3 regions of the Acetobacterium sp. KB-1 genome follow, and region 1 is predicted to be linked to each of the others. Evidence: riboswitches for the same ligand, from Rfam matches in the RefSeq annotation. Region 1 holds a riboswitch; each other region holds the start of a gene.
What was found. A riboswitch is a leader RNA that binds a small molecule or an ion and turns the genes downstream of it on or off. The one in region 1 is predicted to bind cyclic di-GMP.
Positions count from the first base shown of each region.

Region 2: another riboswitch for cyclic di-GMP. It lies ahead of DOZ58_RS01070 (nucleotide sugar dehydrogenase); the one in region 1 lies ahead of DOZ58_RS11260 (prepilin-type N-terminal cleavage/methylation domain-containing protein).
Region 3: another riboswitch for cyclic di-GMP. It lies ahead of DOZ58_RS06625 (bifunctional diguanylate cyclase/phosphodiesterase); the one in region 1 lies ahead of DOZ58_RS11260 (prepilin-type N-terminal cleavage/methylation domain-containing protein).

Region 1 covers NZ_CP030040.1:2,420,993-2,428,413, reverse strand. Annotated here, with positions in the region: gene DOZ58_RS11275 (EAL domain-containing protein) at 1-1,179, shown strand, start outside; gene DOZ58_RS11270 (GspE/PulE family protein) at 1,169-2,851, shown strand; gene DOZ58_RS11265 (type IV pilus twitching motility protein PilT) at 2,863-3,918, shown strand; cyclic di-GMP riboswitch class I at 4,177-4,279, shown strand; gene DOZ58_RS11260 (prepilin-type N-terminal cleavage/methylation domain-containing protein) at 4,373-4,936, shown strand; gene DOZ58_RS11255 (prepilin-type N-terminal cleavage/methylation domain-containing protein) at 4,998-5,564, shown strand; cyclic di-GMP riboswitch class I at 5,769-5,876, shown strand; gene DOZ58_RS11250 (type II secretion system protein) at 6,058-6,564, shown strand; gene DOZ58_RS11245 (hypothetical protein) at 6,883-7,344, shown strand; gene DOZ58_RS11240 (A24 family peptidase) at 7,334-7,421, shown strand, end outside.
Region 2 covers NZ_CP030040.1:221,113-228,533, reverse strand. Annotated here, with positions in the region: gene DOZ58_RS01075 (polysaccharide deacetylase family protein) at 1-1,956, opposite strand, end outside; gene DOZ58_RS01070 (nucleotide sugar dehydrogenase) at 1,973-3,292, opposite strand; cyclic di-GMP riboswitch class I at 3,372-3,466, opposite strand; gene hemZ (coproporphyrinogen dehydrogenase HemZ) at 3,643-5,094, opposite strand; gene DOZ58_RS01060 (MBL fold metallo-hydrolase) at 5,102-5,731, opposite strand; gene dtd (D-aminoacyl-tRNA deacylase) at 5,751-6,203, opposite strand; gene DOZ58_RS01050 (bifunctional (p)ppGpp synthetase/guanosine-3',5'-bis(diphosphate) 3'-pyrophosphohydrolase) at 6,213-7,421, opposite strand, start outside.
Region 3 covers NZ_CP030040.1:1,435,836-1,443,256, forward strand. Annotated here, with positions in the region: gene pap (polyphosphate:AMP phosphotransferase) at 1-270, opposite strand, end outside; gene DOZ58_RS06610 (isocitrate/isopropylmalate family dehydrogenase) at 339-1,532, opposite strand; gene DOZ58_RS06615 (phosphohydrolase) at 1,591-2,097, opposite strand; gene DOZ58_RS06620 (LiaF domain-containing protein) at 2,278-2,736, shown strand; gene DOZ58_RS06625 (bifunctional diguanylate cyclase/phosphodiesterase) at 2,806-4,302, opposite strand; cyclic di-GMP riboswitch class I at 4,330-4,405, opposite strand; gene DOZ58_RS06630 (glucose-6-phosphate isomerase) at 4,591-5,928, opposite strand; gene DOZ58_RS06635 (aldo/keto reductase) at 6,127-7,146, shown strand; gene DOZ58_RS06640 (glycerol dehydrogenase) at 7,353-7,421, opposite strand, start outside.

The DNA.
Region 1 (7,421 bases):
ATCAATGAAGAATATGGCCATGAAAAGGGTGATTTAGTGCTTAAGACAGTGGTAAAGATCTTAAAAGAGCGGATGAACAAGCAAGAAACCTATGCCCGGGTGTCTGGTGATCATTTTGCGATTCTCTGTCTTTGTGATGAGCGGGATAAAATAACCCGGCGGATTAAAGAATTTATTCGCGTCCTTAACGTTGAAAGAGAAGCCATTGGTATTAAGGAACGGATCTCCTGTCATTTTGGCATCTATATTATTGAAGATAAAAAGGGCAACCTCGAAAAAATCAGAGAAAAGGCCAACATGGCGCGGATTGCGGCTAAAACCGCTGATAATCATCATTGGTTTTTCTATTCAGATGCCTTCCGTAAAAAAATTGGGGATGAAAAAGAAATTATCGATCAGATGGAAGATGCACTGGAAAACAATCAGTTTGAAATGTATCTCCAACCCAAGTATAATCTCCATACCAATAGCTATTGCGGGGGTGAAGCATTGGTGCGGTGGCGGCATCCTCAAAAAGGGCTGATCTCTCCGGGGGAATTTATTCCTATTTTTGAACAAACCGGGTTTATTAGAAAATTGGATATGTTTATGTTAGAAGAGGTGTGTAAAGTCTTAAAAAGCTGGGAAGCCAAAAAACATCCAGACATATCGATCTCAGTCAATATTTCTCGAAAAAATCTCAATCAGATTGATTTTATTGAACGGGTTCTAAGCATTACCAACCAGTACCGAATTCATCGGGGGCAGCTTGAAATTGAGCTCACCGAATCCAGTATTTTTGAAGATGTCGATCGGATGATTGAGATTGGGCAAGCCTTTCGGAACTATGGCTTTAAAATGTCCATGGACGATTTTGGATCCGGTTATTCTTCGATCAACCTGTTGGGAAATTTACCTTTGGACGTGATTAAGATGGATCAGGGCTTTTTCAACAGTCGCATCAATCGCGAGCAAAACCATATCGTGGTGGAATCCACTATTGATATGATTAAAAAACTGGGGATGACGGTGGTTGCCGAAGGGATTGAAACAAAAGAAGAGGTAGAAATGTTAAGAAAACTCGGCTGCGATATTATCCAGGGCTACTTTTTTGGGAAACCGATGTCCGTACATGAATTTGAAAAGCAAATTTTTTTAAAGCAAGTGATTTTTGGGGAAGAAGGAAAGAATGGAAACTAAAAATATTCGAATTGGTGATATTTTAATAAACGCCGGATTTATTAAGGAAGAACAGCTTCAAGAAGCCCTGGCTTATCAGAAGGTGGATAAAAGTAAACGGCTGGGGGCGATTCTGGTTGATTATGGTTACGTTACCGAGTCTCAGTTGTTGGAGGCCTTGTCTAAGCGCCTGAATGTACTGGTGTTGGATTTAAAGGATACCGTTATCGATTTGGATGCGGCGGGAAAAATCCCTCAGAATATTGCCTTTAAGTATACGCTGATCCCGATTGCCGAAGAGAACAATCACCTGGTGGTGGCGATGAATGATCCTTTGGATTTTTATGCCATTGAAGATCTACGGCTGATTACCAATATGAACATTGATGTTGTTCTGGCCACCCGCGAAGTGATTCTTGAGACAATCCGAAAAACTTATACCGAAATTGAAGCAAAAAAAGCCGCCAAAGCCGCCAATAAGACGGTTGAAGGCAGCAGCCTGTCTTTTGTGGAGGACATTCTTACCAATGAGGGAGACGCCCCGATTGTCAATTTGGTCAATTCGGTTTTGTTAAAAGGACATAATGCCGGGGCCAGTGATATTCACATTGAACCCTTTGAAAAAGAAACCATTATTCGGCTACGAATTGACGGTCTGATTGTTGATTACCTGACTCTGGCTAATAATCTCCATCAGTCCCTGATTGCCCGTATTAAGATCCTGTCAAATCTGGATATCGCCGAACGCCGGGTCCCCCAGGATGGCCATTTCCGGATTCGTATCGATGGTGTTGAAATGAATGTCAGGAGTTCCAGTATCCCTACCGTTTACGGCGAAAAAATGGTGATGCGTTTTTTAAGCATGAATGTACCACTCGATCATGCCGGTCAATTTGGAATGAATGATGGGGATTATCAGAAAATCCTTCAAATGCTCCAAAGCCCCCATGGGGTGGTTTATATCACGGGTCCGACCGGTAGCGGCAAAACCACCACCCTGTACATGATTTTAGAAATGCTCAGTCAGCGGAATGTTAATATCGCTACCATCGAAGATCCGGTGGAGCGGAATCTGCCCAAGATCAATCAAACTCAGGTGAATATTCTGGCGGGGCTGACCTTTGACGTGGGTCTGCGTTCGATTTTGCGTCAGGATCCGGATATCATCATGGTTGGTGAAACCCGGGACTCCGAGACGGCTTCCATTGCTGTGCGTTCCGCCATTACCGGTCATCTGGTGTTGTCTACCCTCCATACCAATGACGCGGTATCGGCCGTGGTGCGACTCCAGGATATGGGCGTTGAGCCTTATATGGTGGCCAACTCATTAACCGGGGTAGTAGCCCAGCGACTGGTCAAAAAAATCTGTCCCAATTGCCGGGAAGCCTATGCGGCGACCGAGATTGAGAAAGACCTGCTGGGGGAACCCCGGCTGACCACCTTGTATCGGGGCCGCGGTTGCCACATGTGCAACAATACCGGTTACAAAGGCCGAACGGCTATCCATGAAATTCTGGCCATCGATAAAACCATTCGGACTTTAATTTCCCGAAGGGAACCGATTGAGGATATTTACAGCTATGTGGAAGAAACCGAGCGGCTGATCCCCTTGCGAAAAAGTGTCTCTATTCTGACAATCCAGGGGATTACCTCGATGGAAGAATTTCTTAAATTATCATATTACGTGGAATAGGGAGAAGCAAGATGACAAATTTCTTAGAGCTGGTTAATTATGGCCGCCGCAATGATTGTTCGGATATTCATCTATCCCGGGAGCTGCCACCGGTTTTCAGAAAAAATGGTAAGCTTTATCAAAGCGACTTTGAACATAATCCGCAAATGATTGAAAACCTGATTTTTAGCTTGTTGACTCCGATTGAACGGGAGAGTCTGGAGTCCGGTACCGATCTGGATTTTTGCCATGTCACCCCAGAAGGGCTAAGGCAGCGGGTCAATATCTATAAACAGCAGGGCAGTTATGCTGCTGCCATCCGTTTGCTTAACGATACCATTCCCAGTTTTGAAGACTTGAAACTGCCGCCGATTATTCGGAAGTTAGCCAGTGAGCCACGCGGACTGATTTTAATCACCGGTCCCACCGGTAGCGGAAAGTCAACCACGCTGGCTTCAATGATTGATTACATCAACATGAATCGGGCAGTGCATATTTTAACCATTGAAGATCCGGTGGAATACAAACATGAGCATAAGCATAGTATCGTTCATCAACGCGAAATTGGGGTCGATGCCAACTCTTTTGCACAAGCCCTGCGGTCTTCGTTGCGGGAGGACCCGGATGTGATTTTGGTGGGTGAAATGCGCGACTACGAAACCGTTTCTGCTGCCGTTACCGCCGCCGAAACGGGGCACCTGGTCTTGTCGACACTCCACACCATTGGGGCGGCCAATACCATTGATCGAATCATTGATGTCTTTCCTCCCCACAGTCAACAGCAGATTAGAACCCAGCTGTCCAGCATTTTAAAAGGGGTCGTTACCCAGCAACTGGTGCCCCTGGCCACTGGGGAAGGTCGGATGGCCGCCCTGGAGGTGCTAATTGGCACCGATGCGGTGCTTAATCTGATCCGCGAAAATAAAACCCATCAGCTGGCTTCGGTGATGCAAACTGGCGGCCGTGACGGTATGAAAACCCTGAATGCCGATTTGGCGATGCTGGTGAGAGACCAGAAAATCACCTACGAAGTCGGTCTGGAATGGGCCAGTGACAAGCAGGAGTTTAATCAGTATTTTGGGCGGTAGTTGGCTAAAACAATAACGTCAAATAGAATTTGTAGGGGCGGTTATCAACCGCCCGAATGCTGTCGATCGTTTTATCATAAATCCAAGGTTGGTATCGGCAGCGTTTAGATGCTACTTGTGAAAAAAAGGTTAAAGAAAATTGCTTTGCGGACGATATTGATGTTACAAAGCTCGAAATTAGCCAAGGGAAAATATCAATATTTGTAAATTCTTAACTTGACTTTTTTGAGATGCTCACCTATGATTAAAAAGAACTGTGAATAATAAGGGCAAATCAGAGGAAACTCTGGGACGCAAAGCTATAGGGTCTAAATCAGTGGATTGATAAAAATTCGACATGATACGACAGCCAGTTGCTGCATTTAATGCGGCTTTTTTTGTATAAAAAAACGTTTCACCGTCATCTTACCGGGTTATGAGAATTATTATTACTTAAGAGGGATAAGAGGGATTTATGGAGTGGATTAAAAAACAGCGTGATCAAAAAAAAGGGTTTACCCTGGTCGAAATTATTGTCGTCTTAGTGGTTCTGGCGATACTGGCCGCCTTTACCATACCGACGATGCTGGGATTTGTCGCAGATGCCAGAGGAAAAGCCTATATTGCTGAAGCCCGGGAGGTTTATGTCGCGGCACAAGCGGTAGCAACCGAATTTAGTGGAATCACTGATTTGACGGATTCGGAAAGTAATCAATGGTTTGGATTATCAAATTGTTTAGGTTCGACAAAGATATCGTATCGGAGTAAATATAAACCGGATCATTTTGACTATGACTCTCCCAGAGTTCAGGCGAGTTTGAAAATGTTTAGTTACCTTAGATCTGATCTTGAAATTTCAGATCTTGATTTGATGACTAAGCCTCAAGCCACACCGGAGAATCAGGAGGCAGCTTGGACAGTAACGGTTGGTGTTGACCCGGCAGATGGAAAAACCGGAAAAGTAAATAAAGTGGTATACCTAAAAAATGGCTATCGGGTAACCATTGAAAATAATAATACAAGCGTTGCAAAATGGTGATCATGAATTGGTGCATCGCTTTACATTCCGTGGTGTTTGCTTGAAAGCGTTGAGGAGAGTAATGAAAAATGGTAAAAAGAGCATAAAACTAAAAAAAGGATTTACCCTGGTCGAAATTATTGTGGTACTGGTGGTACTGGCTATCTTAGCAGCCTTTACCATTCCAACAATGCTGGGGTTTGTCGCGGATGCCAAGGGGAAAGCCTATATCGCTGAAGCCAGGGAAGTGTATGTGGCAGCACAGACAACGGCGACGGAAATCGTTGGGACCGGTGTAGGGTTGGATAAAACTAACAGTGGTAATAATCCGTATGATGATCTAAATTCATATTGGGTATCGCGATGTGAGACGACGGGTTCAAAAAGTTATCATAATGCGGCCAGCATGCAAATGAAAAAATACCTTGGTAATGATTTGAAAATTACTAATTTGGATTATCGTGGCAATTATGCACAGGACGATTCCTATTGGTATGTGATTATGGATTATGCGGTGGGGAATCCAGGTAAGGTAAAAGAGGTCTATTATGCCAAGAATGGATATGTTGTTTGGTTTAATGAGGAAAATGTGACGGTGAAAAAGCTGGAAGCTTCGGCTTCCCGACCGGCGGTACCTTGGAATAAATAATGAATAAATAAGCTTAAGTTGGCTAAGTAATAAAAAATTAACTGAGTATCTGTGGCAGGTGTTTGGGTTTTAAAAAAGATGTGACGGTATAGAATTTTTGTGGATAAATCTTGAACGGATTAAATAGCGGAAAGTTGTCACAAACTTGTAAAGTTTTAACTTGACTTTTAATAGGTGTTAACATAAGATTTAAGTGTAGACAGCATAAAATAAAGGCAAAACAGATGAAAATCTGAGACGCAAAGCTAAAGGGTCTAAGTCAATTGGAATAAGTATTGAAAATCCAATTTGATACGACAGCCAGTTGCCACACGACGAAAGTGTGGCTTTTTTTGACAAAAAAGCTAATCGTAATGATTAAGACAAAATAATGGACACCATGAGAAAGTGGGTCTGTTTTAGCAATAAATCCAGTTTATAAATCATCTCTAGGCGCAGATGATCATATAGAGCAAAGAAAGTAATAAAATAAAAAAATAAGGAGTGACGCAAAATGGAATTAATTAACAGAATTAAAAAAAACAGAAAAGGATTTACCCTGGTCGAAATTATTGTAGTATTGGTGATCCTGGCGATCTTGGCGGCGTTTACGATTCCGACGATGTTGGGATTTGTGAATGATGCACGGGGAAAAGCGATGATAGCAGAGGCAAGAACGGTCTATGTCGCCGCACAATCGACAGCGACTGAGTTTGGTGCCACGACAAGTCTTACTGATGGAGCACTTTCAACAGCATTAAGTTCAGCGGCTGTAGCAACAGAAAAAGCACTGGCTACGCCAGGAACAACAGCAGCTAATAAGGCAAGTGCACAGATGGCTAAGTATATTGGTACGGATATTTCGATAGGAACTACAGCAGGTCTGGCTACTTGGACGGTGGATGTAGGTGCTGGTAGTGCAGCAACGACAGAAACAGCACAGGTTACAGAAGTTGAATTCACAAAAGATGGTTATACCATTACAATCTCAGATGACAGTGCCACAGTGGTTAAAAACTAACATTTTATAAATTAAAACATTTGTAGCCCTATGCGCCATAGGGTACTCTCTCCCTATCCAAGGCGCAAACCCGTCATTGGGTTTGCCCGGGGATCGGGAGTTTTTTATTTAAACCAAGTTTAGCATTACCGAGATCGTGTTCAGGCGGTTATACATTATTGCACTGTAGAAATTGTAGTGCTGAAGCCACTGTTTTTTCGATAAGTAAAGAAGAATTTAACAATTAAACCCCAACAATTTAAGTCAATCCTGTAAAGTTTATGGTAGAATAATTTCGCTTGTCATTCTTAGAATAGAAATCATTTTGGGAGGTAACCCTTGCATCCAATCAAAGACTATGAATTAGCTTCCTCAAATAACGAACCGATTGGGTTTAGCCGAGGTTTTGTTCTGACGGTGGTGTTAATTCTCGTCGTGGTCATACTGATAATTTCAGGTCTGGTCACAGCCTTACGTCATACCACCAACGCCGCCAATGCCAAACTGGTCTATCTGGCAGCCCGGGCCAAAGCCATTGAATTTAAGGCTTTGGGTGATTACCACGTACCGGTTCAAACGGATCTCGTTGATCTGATTGGTCAGGAGATCAATCGTGAGGCCGAAATCCGGGTGGTTGATGATAATCGGGATGCTACCATTGATTATATTGTCTATAGCCGTGATGGTTGGGAAACCCGGTATTCGCCAGGTGAAACCATCAGTAGTAGAATAAAGACAAACGCTATCTTAAGTGATCGCTTTTCAGGAAAGGACTTAGACGCATATGCTTGTGCTGATTAACAGTATCCTCTATTTATATATCTTTGTTATCGGAATTGTTATCGGTAGCTTTCTTAACGTGGTTATCTACCGGGTAC
Region 2 (7,421 bases), 1.8 Mb from region 1:
CGAACCTGATACGCTTGGATTACCAATATAGTTTGAGTAAATCATTTGATCCGCAGTTTCTGAATCAATCTTATCAATCTCAACCGCTTCGCTTGGTGACTGAATTGAGTACAACCCTCTTGTACCAGTTTCAAAATTTTCATAGGTATTGATCATGTGAGATAAAGGTAGAATTTCAAAATTAATAGGAATTTGTCTTGTTTCAAATTTCGAATCTTCTTCCGTACTATCCACACAAACTGATACATAGCCGTTGAAAACATAATTCTCAGCAACCAGACTGACGAGTTCTCCTACCATTTCCGCGTTGTCATTAAATACAGTCGAATCCATGCGGAAATACGCGATATCACCACGCTTAAGCGATTTATAAACATAGACAGGCAAACATGTTTCTATGATTTCGTCAGCAGGCATCGTGGAAAAGGAGTTTCTAACCATCGAGACAGTATAAGTTATTAAATTGTATTCTTTTTCACCATTACTGATAACCGAAACGGCCTCTCTGATATTTCCTTCTGTATATCCATAGCCAGGCATATAATTGTTCGAATTAACCCCTATGCTTGTCAGCAGTAAATCGCATCTGTAGATTTCTTTGCAGACTTCTTCTACACTGAGATTTTGCAGATGTGAATCCTGAGTAACCCCGCCATTTCCTAATTCATGACCTTTTTCGATTATTCTAGCGATTCGACTCGGATACGCTTCAATTTCTTCAGCGGTGACAAAAAATGTTGCTTTGGCATTTCCCATATCCTCCAATTCCCCTAAAACATTATCAAGAACTACTTCATTACTGATGCCTCTAAATGTGAAAACGACTCCTTTTTCCGAGGTGTATAAATGACTGACGACTGGTGCTTTCTTTTGTTCGTTTTTTTCAATCATGGGTTTAAAATCAGGGTAGTCAATTTGATCTGTTTTGGAATCATTGTTTTTTTCTGGCAGCTTTGTTTGTGAACTCGATACTATCGGTAATCCTAAAAAGGCTGCAGTTTGACTTCCTTGTGATGAACCCTTACTTTCTTGAGAAGTTATTATCGCTGCTGTTGTTAAAGCGTCATCATCAACAAATACAGTTCTTACACCATTTTCTTTGAGAGCTTTCAACAACCATGTAATCATTTGAATCAGCTGCTCTTCCTCAGTGACACTCTCTTCTGTACTTTTTTTATCAAGTGTTTTCTTATCAATAGCGGGCTGAATAGGTTGATTTGACTTCCTATATTCGGATTCATCTAGTACATCATCCAGTTTTATTGAAACAATGGTTCCAGTTTTAATATTTCTTATATAGTTTGTCGTCATCTCGTATGATGAAAAACTTTGATAGCTAAGGTACTGATTCGATAAAACAACCTTATTCAAATTACTTGCATATGCTGATTCAAGGATTGAATCACCATAATGTGTTGTATTGCATTTCAGTAAAGTTGGAGTAATTCCCAATATGCTCTTCAAGACTAGGTTAGCCCTGCATAAATCTTCAATCTGTTCCTGCTGTGAAAGATTCATAATGTCTTTTGATCCGGAAAGTGTGTAGTTACCAACCATTTGATTATTTGTAACAATATTCTTCACAGCTTCACCATCTTCTGCAGCTTCTATTCCCGAAACAAAAAATGTTCCATTCATTTTATTTTCATTCAGTAAAACAATAATTTTATCCATTGTTTCCCGGTCTGAAAGACCGTCAAAGGTTAGTGCTATGACACCATTATTTGTTTCTGTACCTACTATAATGTCGGCTTTCTGACGATCATTGCTTAATCTGGTTAAAGCGTCATCAATCTCTTTTGAAGCATCATACTGAATTTTATTTACGATCATTTCACTTATCAGAGTACTTGAATCTTTAAAAAGAAAGTAAAATACTAAGGTAAGTAATAAGATCAGGAAAACTGCTACACTTATGATTTTAATCCCATTTCCAACATTTCGAAAGCTTTTCAAACTCAATCCCCTTTATCTACAGATTCCAATACTGAAAGCCAAAGTTTTCAGCCTCTTTTTTATTGAATATACTTTTTATATCAATCAATACTTTACCAGCAGTTTCAATTTTGCGATACATCTTTTTAACTTCATTCAGGGAAAGACACTTAAAATCATCATGTGCAACTGCGAAAACAATACAATCAGCATCACTTATCTGATCAACATCAACCAAACAACATTGATACTCTTTATATACTTCTTCCTTATCTGCAGTTGGATCGCATATCATTGGATTTAAATAATACCCTTTTAATAATTCAATAATATCCCATACTTTTGAGTTTCTTAAATCTTTGCAATTCTCTTTAAACGTAATACCTAAAACATAGATATTTGTCTCTTTGATACTAATATCCGCTTTAATTAATTGTCTAAATACTGCTTCAACAACAAACTTGCTCATATCATCATTGATTCTTCTTCCAGCAGATATAATTTGTGAATTATAGCCAAGTTTTTCTGCTTCATATATAAAATAATATGGATCTATGCCAATACAATGCCCCCCAACTAGGCCAGGGTAAAAATTCAGTGCATTCCATTTTGTGTTCATTGCTTTGATGACGTCCTCAGTATTTATATTCATATGATCAAAGATCATTGCTAATTCATTCATAAATGCAATATTTATATCTCTTTGTGCATTTTCAGCAATTTTAGCCGCTTCTGCTACCTTGATAGATTCAGCCTCAAAAATATCTGCTTCCACTACCAATCGATATACATTAGCAATTATTTGGCGCGTTTCAATATCTAATCCAGCAACAATTTTGGGTATGTTTTTTAGTCGATGTTGCTTATCTCCCGGGTTGATTCGTTCAGGCGAATAACCGACTGAAAAGTCAATTCCCGGAATCAAGCCTGATTCCTGTTGTAATATTGGTATACAGATATCTTCGGTAACTCCCGGATAAACTGTAGACTCAAAGACAATTATGGTATCTTTCTTCATATATCTACCAACCATTTTACTTGCCTCAATCACCGGATTTAGATCTGGCCTTTTATCTTGAAAAATTGGTGTTGGAACTGTAATAATAATGAATTTAGCATTTGCAATACATTTTTCGTCACATGTAAAATCTAATGCTGTCTTTTTTATTCGCTCATTTCCGACTTCATTTGTCGGGTCAATTCCGTTTTTATACTTGTCAATTTTAGTTTTATCAATATCAAAGCCGATAACATCAACCTTCTCCGAAAATCCAATCGCCAAGGGGATTCCTACGTAACCAAGGCCAACAACAAGAATTTTCTCCTTCTTTTGACAAATTTCCTCAAATATGCCCATAAATACCTCTTTCATATATTTGTAATAGACTTAAACTGCTGCAAATAACAATTGCGAACAAAAAAAAAGCTACCATAATTATGGTAGCTAGACTATCATAGTCGCACAATTACATGCGACTTTAGACTCTATGCTTTGCGTCTTCAACTTTCGTTAAGTTTGCCTTTACTTAATATCACACTATGCAATTCTTGGAGCAATTAATAATAGCATGAGCATTTACAAATTGTCAATATAATTTTGAATAATATTACAACTACATTACAAAATATCTTTTTCCGTTACTATTTAGGAAATTACAGCCTATTATTCTTTAACCGTTAGTAAACATCTTAATTTGTCAAACCCGTTTAAAGTGTTTGTTTATAAGCTTCACACTTCTTCTCCACAATCTCCTCAAACCGTTCATTATAAGTCCTCACGTCCTTAACCGTAAAGACCTTTCTGATATTATCGGTAACTGGATCATAGAGGTTTCCCGTTGCTCCGGCTCCGATACCGATAGTAGACTGGCATTCAGCCATCATCAGAATATTATAAATCCCTTCATGTCCCGGCTTTGCATACCCCGTATTCTCACTGTTATCTCTGGTGTATTTTAAACGATACAGATAATAGGGTTCAAAACCTTCACCACTTAAACGGCTCTTCACCGCCTGATAAAAGCCTTCACCATAGCCCTCTTTAACGACAATCCCGTTTTGATCTTTGATTCTGGAGCCCTTTTTAATCGATAGATTATGGATCGTTATATTTTCTGGTGCAAGTGCAATAACAGCGTCCAGTGATCGTAAAAAATCATCCGGTGTTTCATTTCCCAATCCCACAATCAGATCCATGTTCAAGGTTTTAAAGCCGAAGGATTTGACGAGTGCTACCTGTTTCTCGATCAGTCCGGCTTCCCATGGTCTTCCCACACTTTGCAACGTTTGCGGATTCATCGATTGGGGATTGAGACAAAGCCGCTCCACGCCATGATCTTTTGCAACCTTTAGCTTATCTCGGTTAATGGTTTCTGGTCGCCCTGCTTCTAAGGTATATTCTCTGAGATGGGATAAATCAAGGGATTCTTCCAACGATGACATCAGCGCATCCAACTGAATGGCGCTTAACACCGTCGGCGTTCCACCACCAATATATAAAGTATCAATCCGTAAATCTGAAGCGCTTAGTATTTCGCCAGTTTTTTTTATTTCAACAAGCAAATGATCAAAGTACTGTTCAAGATTTTCACCCTTTTTGTCGACGATCGTGGATACAAAGGAGCAATAATCGCATTTGGACGGACAAAGCGGAATCCCCACATATAGACTAATCAGGTGAGAATTTGCACACGCTTGTACAGCGGGAATAAAATCAGCTTGTTTTTTTGCAATCCGCATCAATAAGTCCGTGCGGTCACGACTGACCCGATAGTATTTTCTGAATCGATTGTTGATTTCTGTTGGACTCCACCCTTGTTTTACATACTTTTGCACCATTTTAACGGGTTTGATTCCTGTTAATGTTCCCCACTGCAGCTGCCTGTCAAAATACTCAGATAAAAAATCATAAAGAAACCCCTTGTAAATACTATTTTCAAGAGGATCATCACTGTTATTAACTTGAAAGGCCCGAGTTAATGTTTTTCCATCGTCCCATGTCAGGGTCAGAATGACTTGATTCCCCCGCTTTCTTTGAGATAATACACCATCAGCAGCTCCCGATACGACGTTTTTTACGCCTGGGTCAAAGGCCTGATATAATTCGTGGAAATAATACTCCAATTCCGGTCGTTCTAAATCAAAGCGAAGTACTCTCATCGGCTCTCTAAAAACGCCCCTTTAAAAAAGGATTGTTCGTTTTTTCGTACCCAATGGTCGTATTCTCGCCATGTCCCGGCAATACAGTGGTTGCATCGTCCAGAACAAACAATTTTGATTTAATTCCATTTAGCAATTCATTCAAATCACCATCGGCAAAGTCAGTCCGACCAATGGAGGTATTAAAAAGGGTATCTCCGGCAAAAAGCTGATCCTCTGCCAGAAGACAGATACCGCCCTTTGAGTGGCCTGGTGTATGAATCACCCGGAAAGCAATATTACCTAAGGTAATGGTCTCATTTTCATTTAAAAAACCATCAGCCGGTTCCAATATCATCGACATGCCTGCCAGAACCGAAAGGTTACGTCGCGGATCAATAAGACAATCAGCATCATTTTCATGAATGAGAACCTTGGCACCGGTTAACTTTTTAATCTGATTGACACCACCAAGATGGTCAAAATGACCGTGAGTCAGCAAAATATAATTCACCTTCAGTTTGTTTTCATTAATGATATCAGATATCCGCTGATCCTCAAACCCGGGATCAATGACTGCTGCTTCCAACGTTTTTTCATCCCAGACCACATAGCAGTTCGTTCCCATCTGTCCCAGGGATTTTTTTATTACTTTCATCTGTTTCTCCCTAATTTATCTAAAATTTCTTTTCACTGTCAAGTAACAAAGTTACCGGCCCGTCATTGACGATTAAGACTTCCATTTCGGCCTGAAAAACACCGGTTTCAATTTTCTTTATTGGCTGATCTTTCAATTTATCAACAAAAATAGCATATTTTTTCTCGGCCTGGTCCACTGGGCCACTTCGGGTAAAGCCTGGGCGCCGCCCTTTTCGACAGTCACCATAAAGGGTGAACTGAGAAACCAGCAAAAGTTCCCCATCCACATCAAGAATGGACCGATTCATTTTTCCATCAGCATCTTCAAATATTCTCAGGTTGACCAGTTTATTAATAATATAGTCCATATCGGTTTCGGTATCGTCTTCTTTAATTCCGAGAAGTACATTGAGTCCTTCGGCAATTTTTCCCACCGACTCATTACCAATCCGTACTTCTGAAGCGGATACCCGCTGTATGACTGCCCGCATAACGTCTCCTTATACTCGGTAAATCTGGATAATTTCTTTTATTTTGTTTAAATTTTTAATTAATAAATTTAGTTCCCGACGGCTTTTAACTTCAAGGGTGGCTGAAAAAAAGTCGTATTCATTTTTTTCATTTTTGGCATTGAGCGCGGTCACGGGTATGCCCATATCGAGAAAAGTCTTTGAAATCTGGATGATCGTTCCAGGGGATTCCTTAGCTTTGATGTGAATTTCTGCTGTAAAAGAACCCGTACTGTATTTATTCCATTCCACTTCCACAATCCGATTGGGATCGGTAAGGTTTAAAACATTAGAACAATCCGCTCGATGAACAGAAATACCCCGCCCTTTAGTAATGTACCCAACTATTTTATCGCCGGGCACCGGATTACAGCATTTAGCAAAATGAACATCAATTTCATTATGTCCGGCAACAATGACGGTGCTACTGGTTTTCTTGGCATCCTTGGTGGGCTTTTTTAAAACAATTTCTTCAACTTCTTCAGGAAATTCCTTGGGAAAAAGCAGTTTCATTTTCTGAAAAACAGTTCCAATTTTTATCCCATTATAACCAATGGCAGCATAAAAATCATTGAGGTTTTTAAAACTGCATTTTTCAGCCAGAAGTTCCAGGTTATTCAAGTTCAAAAGATTAGAGTGTTGCAACCCCTCACGCTTGATTTCCCGTTCCAGAATACTTCGACCCTTTTGCACATTTTCGTCTTTTTCTTCTTTTTTAAAATACTGCTTAATTTTATTCCGGGCGTGGGCACTTTTGACAAAGGTCAACCAGTCCCGACTGGGGCCGTTGGAATTTTTAGAAGTCATGACTTCGACGATGTCCCCGCTTTTTAAAGGGCTGTTCAGTGGCACAATTTTATTGTTTACCCGAGCCCCGACGCAGCTGTTTCCGATATCACTATGAATCCGATAGGCAAAATCTAGGGGACATGATCCCGCCGGCAACGGAACCACCGCACCTTTGGGTGAAAAAACATAGACCTCTTCGTTTAGCAGATCCACCTTGATGGTTTCCACTAGTTCCCCGGCGTCTTCCGAATTACGCTGGAGTTCAAGCATTTGGCGCAGCCAGGACATCTGTACTTCATACTTGTTGTCCTTGGCATCCATTCGGCCTTCTTTATACTTCCAGTGAGCGGCAATCCCATACTCTGCGGTTTCATGCATTTCTCTGGTGCGAATCTGAATTTCAAAGGGCTC
Region 3 (7,421 bases), 990 kb from region 1:
GCGCCATAAGAACGGGCGAAATAACTCCTCCTCATTTTCCTGCTTCTTAAAGTTATAAACCCGAAACGATCGCGGATCCATAGGCATCAGCAGTTCATTAATGAGTGTCCCCTTGCCGCCCGCATCCCAGCCCTCAAAAAGAACTAAAACCGGTATCCCCATATCATGGAGAGTCCGCTGTAACTCGCCTAACCGGGTCGTCAGTCGTTCTTTTTCCTGACGATAGGTTTCTTTGTCGATTGTAACCCCTAAATCAATTTTCTCCAGCATGATAGCCTCCTACTATATTTTAATTGATGCCGCAAAAAAAGGACGTCATAAAAGACGCCCCTCATTAATTAGATGAAATTTTTATAAATCACGTCCAACTTCGGGTTGGACAATGTTTCCATTACGTAATTGGCATATTCTGAACCGGTAGCACCTGTCTCACGGCCAGTCAGCACCAGTTTCTTTTCGTATAAACCGCAGATATCCAAAGCTTTTTGAAGCTGTTCTGCTTTTTGGCTATAACCAATATGCACGAGCAGCATTCCGGCGGCACGTATAATGCTACAGGGATCGGCGTATTGTCCACGACCCTCTTCGACCATTCTTGGGGCTGACCCATGGATGGCCTCAAACATCGCATATTGCTTGCCGATGTTAGCTGAACCAGCGGTACCGACACCGCCCTGGAACTCAGCCGCCTCATCAGTTAAGATATCACCATAGAGATTGGGTAGTACCATTACCTTAAATTGACTCCGACGCTTTTCATCTACTAATTTGGCAGTCATGATGTCAATATACCAGTCATCCATTTCCACGGTGGGATAATTCTTGGCAATCGCTTTGGCTGTATCTAAAAATTTACCATCCGTTGTTTTAATGACATTGGCTTTGGTAACGACTGTTACCTTATTTTTTCCGGATTTTTGGGCAAAATCAAAGGCCGCCTTAATGATTCGCTCTGAGCCGTCCTGGGTGGTGACGGTAAAATCAATGGCTAAATCATTGTTAACATGGATCCCTTTGCTACCAACTGCATAAGCACCTTCAGTATTTTCCCGATAAAAAGTCCAGTCGATATTCTTTTCCGGAACAGAAACCGGGCGCACATTGGCAAATAAGTCCAACTCGCGGCGCATGGCCACATTGGCACTTTCGATATTTGGCCAGGGATCTCCTTCTCGCGGTGTCGTTGTGGGTCCTTTTAAGATGACATCGCAGGTTTTAAGTTCTGCTAAAACCTCATCCGGAATCGCTTTTCCACAAGCCGCGCGATTTTCAATGGTTAAGCCGTCGATGGTTTTAAAGACAATTCTTCCGGTTTTAACATCATCCGCCAGTAGAAATTCTAAAACCCGTTGGGCTTCTGATGTGATAAATGGACCAATCCCATCGCCACCAACAATACCAATAATAATTCTATCTTTTGCTGTGAAATCGGTAAAATCCTTTTGAATCTTCATTTTTTCAATCCGTGTCAATTGTTCTTTGATCACCTCTCCAAAATGGGCCTTTGCTCGTTCAATCTGTTCTTCGATCATAGTTCCTCCGTCAAATTTATTGATTTGTGTCATAGAAATGCTTAAGGCAAGCTGCCGATTAAGCTCTGGACATCATACTTTTAAGCCGTTTGATGGGCTGGGTATTTTTAAAAACCAGTTCATTGGTGGCCACAAATTTATCCACCGCGGTAACAACCCAGCTGCCCAGGTTTGTCGGGGGAATAAGTGTCAGGGGAAACATATGTTTCACGATCATATCTGCCTGGCGCTGATCGATATCAAAATATTTTTCGGCATTTTCAAGTGCTACTTTAGGATGGGAGAAGCCATGCATTTCCTTAATCCGACTGAGCCCTTTGCCTGTTTTAACCTTACCCTGCCATGCTTCCAGAAAAAAATCATGGAGTGTTGCCCCTCTCGCAACGGATGCGTAATCCATCCTTAAAAATCTGGCTACGCGATAGGAATAATACCCCACTGCAACAGCGTGTTCATATAAACCATTGCCATGATGATCAATTTCCCTTAATTTTTGGAATTCACTGTGTGTTAATATATCGCCAACAATGGTTTCAAACTCATCATAATACTTTTTTGTTTCCATTGAGACCTTTCTTTTACTGTTATTTATTCAGAAAAACTGAATAGAAGCTTTAAATATTATAGCATAGTATCTTTATTTTAAGTTAAAATTATCGGTGAAGTTCTTAAAAAAAACAAAAAAAGGTACGGTTATTATTGAAATCATGATAAACTAAATAAAAAAGAACAGGAAGGAAAGACCATGAAAATTAAAAAGCTACTCATCGGAACAGGTGTTGTTTTTGCAACTGGGATCGCCCTTTATCATGCTTGCGTGATCAAAAAAGGCAAGGAATTTGAAGCGAGCCTTGACAACAGTGCTGACTCCTTGGATGAAACCGTTCTGTACGGCGGAAAAATGAAAGATTATCGGGATCAGACCATGCAGGATACAAAAATCGGAGCTTTCTTTGGCGGCATGCAGCTTGACTTTTCAGATGTCGTTACTAAAAAAGACCATTATCGCATGGATATCAGTATCATCAGCGGCGGTCTGAACATCATCGTTCCCGATAATTTTAAATTAAAAATTGTTGATACCTGTAAATTTGGCGGCATTGCCGACAATACGGTTTGTGTGGACCCCGATCATTCGGTAGCTCTTTCCGTTTTTGCCGATATCACCTGTGGTGGTCTTAATTTCGAAAATGCATCCGAGTAAGAACATTTTTTTGTAAAACACTTTCTTAACATCAATAAAACGCCAACACCTCAAAAAACTGAAATCAGCCTAAGCCGATTTCAGTTTTTTATTGACAAAATCTTCAAATTCAATGACATTCATGGGTTTGGCATAAAAGAAACCCTGAGCAATATCGCAACCTTTTTCTTTTAAGAAATCGACCTGTTCCTGAGTCTCAACCCCTTCGGCAACCGTGATCAGATCTAAATCCTTAGCCATATTCAACATACTGGTAATAATCTTTTTTCCCCGCGCATTATCTTCGGTAAAAAAAGCTTTATCGAGCTTTAAAATATCTGCCGGCAGATTTTTAAGGGTATTGAGCGATGAATAGGCTCGTCCAAAGTCATCAATCGAAATATGAAACCCGGAAGCCTTTAAATGGTTCATAATCGCAACCATCTGATTTTCATTGTCAAAAACAGTTCCTTCCGTTAATTCAATTTCAATCATCTTCGGATCGATGTGATAGCGATTGGCAATGGCCAGCAATTCCTCCGGCAATAACGTATTTTCCAGGTGGAGCCGGGAAAAATTAACCGAAATAATCATATTTGTCAGTTGATCCATTTCCTTTTTCCATTTTTGCAGCAGTTTACACACTTCTTCAAACATATAGGTATCGATTTTTTTCACAAACCCATTTTTCTCGAACAGGGGAATAAAATCATTGGGCGGCAAGATGCCCCGTTTAGGATCATTCCACCGCACCAACGCCTCTGCGCCGATTATGTGCTCATCTGAAAACAAATACTTAGGCTGAAGATATACTTCAAACTCACGATTACGCAAGGCCATTTCCATTCTATTTTCAATCGCGTTCTCAATCATCATGCTGTGACGCATCCCGTCATCATAAAAGGCGTAACTCACCTGGGAGTTATCCTTTATCGAACGTTTGGCCATATTGGCCCGATCGCTAAGGGTATGGATATCCCTGTCTTCCTCAATGAGATAAATGCCCATCGAAATACCAATGATAAACTTGGGAGAATAGCCACTAATCTCGTGAATCAGTTTTTCGACCCGCTGAGAAAACTGCCCGTAACCTTTATATTTCATTAAAACACTAAAATTGTCGGTTGCGATTCTCGAAAACAACTCATTTGTTTCAAGGTGTTCTTCTAAAATCCGGGCAATTGCCGTCAGAACCTCATTACCTGTCTGATCGCCGTATAAATCATTGATCGCCTTGAACTTATCGACATCAAAAATGATCATGGCATAGGGTTGGGTCTGGTCTTTTTTAACGAGCGTTTCGACGTCGCGTTTAAACTTGATCCAATTGGGACAGCCCGTCAAAAAGTCAACATCCTGCATCCGCTTTAATTTTAAGATTTCTTTCTTAAGCTTGAAAACAAAATAATTGCTGGTCAGGCTGATAAAAAAAATGCCTATAAACGAAAAACTATAAAACAGAATACCAAAAATCGCCTGATCAGAAAGCTGAAAAAAAGAAACTGAGTGAACTATAAAAACCATCATGACCAAAAAAAACAACGCAAAGCTGAGGATTAATAACTTTTTTTCGTTATAAGTCTTCACCGCTACCTCCTAAATTGTCAAATCTAATTGAGTAACTGGCTAACTTATAAAAGTCCCTTTAGCTTTGCGTCACTATTTCACAACAGTTTTGCCCTTTAATTCCGTATTTTTTCTATTCCAACTGCAAATTTCATAAATTATGCTTCTTAATCTGCAGAGGTTATAGATATTTTGTATTAGATTTTTCGATATTGTATCATAATTGTAACATTATGTCTTGCGTTCCTTGTTAAACTTTTTTTACTTTATTTTCACTCTGCCGCATTTAAACAAAATAACTTGACCGCCTTAAAAACGTTTTTCCAGTTCTTTTGTCAACTCTTCATATCCCGGTTTATGGAGTAGCGCAAACATATTTTTCTTATACGCTTCTACCCCTGGTTGATCAAAGGGATTTACCCCTAACAGATAGCCGTTTAAACCACAGGCCTTCTTGAAAAAGTAAATCAGCTTGCCAATGTGAAAAGCATCCAGTTTTTTTAGATGAATAACCCCATTCGGGACGCCGCCATCTACATGTGCCAATAATGTCCCCATAAAGGCTTTTTCATTCACCGCATCGATTTCCCAACCGGTCAGGTAATTGAGTCCTTCGAGGTTTTTTTCATCGTTAAAAACTTTGATATCCGATTGATCATCGTCAATGACAATCACCGTCTCAAAATGATTCTTCGGGCCATCCTGGATCATTTGGCCCAGCGAGTGAAGGTCTGTGGAAAAATGAACCGAGGCCGGGAAGAGACCCTTGCCATCTTTTCCGTCACTTTCACCAAATAATTGTTTCCACCACTCAGCCAGATACTCCAGCGAGGGATCGTAATCGACTAAAATTTCAATATTTTTACCCCGATTATAAAGAACATTCCGATACAACGCATATTGAAAACAGGGGTTTTTTTCAAACTCTGGTTTATTATAATCCTCATAACCGGATCTTCCCCCCTCCATCAACGCATCAATATCAATTCCAGCCGCAGCGATGGGAAGCAAACCGACCGCGGTATAAACCGAGTAACGCCCGCCCACATCATCGGGAATTACAAAGGTCTCATAGCCTTCTTCGTCGGCCATAAACTTTAGTGCCCCTTTAGCCTGATCCGTTGTGACAAAAATGCGTTCCTTCGCTTCATCTTTGCCATATTTTTCTTCCAGAAATTTCTTAAAAAAGCGGAACGCCATCGCGGGTTCCGTGGTTGTACCGGATTTTGAAATCACATTGACACAGACTTCCTGATCCTTTAGTAACGCCAACAGATTTTCTAAATATTTTCCGCTGATATTCTGTCCGGCAAAATAAATTTTAGGTGCCTTTCGCATGCCTCGTGGTTCTTCATTATAAAAAGGACTGGTCAATGCCGATATCACTGCCTTGGAACCCAGGTAAGATCCCCCGATACCAATAACAACCAAGGCATCACAGCGCTCCTTAATTTTTTTTGCCGCCGCTTTGATGCGGGCAAATTCGTCATGATCATATTTTACCGGATAGTCAACCCAACCAAGGAATTCATTACCGACCCCGGTTTTATTCATTAATTGATCATTGACCGTCGTTAACTGGTCAAACCGACTTTCAAATTCACTGGCGTCTATATTTGCATAAGAGAAATCGAACTGAATACTCATTTCTTTACCTTCTTTCTAATACGATTGAGATGTATTTTCATTTTACTACATTACGGAATAGCGTGTCAAATGATGTCTCTCCGTCATTCTGAAAGAATGTTGAAATTTGGCGAATCTTCTGTCATCACCTTCATAAGAGGTGACTTTTTTTATTTGATATGTTAAAATAAGCAAAATCAAGAAAAGAAGAGGTGTAAAATGGAAACGCGACTATTGGGAAGAACCGGATTAGAAGTGTCCCTTATTGGGTTTGGTGGTATTCCAATTCAACGCTGTAACCAATGGGAAGTCGATGAGATCATTGAAAACCTGATTGAAGAAGGCGTCAATTTCATTGACACAGCCAGAGCTTACACAAATAGTGAAAAAATGATTGGGGAAGCCCTTAAACAATGGGGTCGGGAACATTTTTTTCTGGCCACCAAAACGCCGCAGCTTCGCTACGATGATGTCATCGCCGATGTAAAAGCCAGTCTTTGCGATCTCCAAACCGATTCCATCGATCTCTACCAGTTTCATAATGCCAAAACCATGGCCGCCTATGAAACCATCATGGGGCCGGGGGGCGGTTATGACGCATTGGCCGACTGTAAAAAACAGGGATTGATTAAACATATCGGGATCACCTCTCACAGTTATGAGGTGTTAGAACGGGCACTGGAAGATGATCGTTTTGAAACCATTCAGTTTCCCTATAATATCGTTGAAAACCGTGGCGCCCCTCTTTTTGAAAAAGCAAAGCTTAGCAATGTGGGGGTCATCATTATGAAACCGCTCGCTGGCGGCGCCTTTATGAATGCCGATTATGCCCTCCGATGGGTGGCTGAGAATCCTAATATTTCGGTTTTGATCCCCGGTATGGATTCGGTCAAACAGGTTTTGGACAACGCCAAAATTGGCAATGATTTTGTTCCTTTGTCTGAGACCGAACGTCAAACCCTTGAAGCCGACGCTAAAGCCCTGGGCAAAACCTTTTGCCGCCGCTGCGGTTATTGCGCCCCCTGTCCCCAAGGTATCGATATTCCGATGCAGTTTATTGTAGAGGGCTATTACCGCCGTTATGATCTGGAAGAATGGGCTCTCGACCGCTACCGCAGCTTTGCAGCTAATGCCTCGGATTGCGTTTCCTGCGGCGAATGCGAGCCCCGCTGTCCCTACAATCTCCCAATCCGGGAAATGCTGACAAAAACCAGAGAACTGTTTGACCCGCTGGTTTAGATGATGTTATCATTTGCCTTTTAAAAGATGTTCATCTATTATAATAAAACTTACTAAAATAACGCTTACTAAATGCAGGTCCGTCAACCTCTACAAAAAAAGAAGGCCAAAATCCCAAACAAAAATGGGGTTTTGGCCTTTAATCAGATCTTAATTTATTCTGTTTTTATTCCGTTTTTAATTTATTCTACTACTTAATCACATTCTTAATCGCACAAATACATCCGCCCCAGTGCGTCTGCTGCCATAATCGCTGCATAAACAGTGTCGGCATC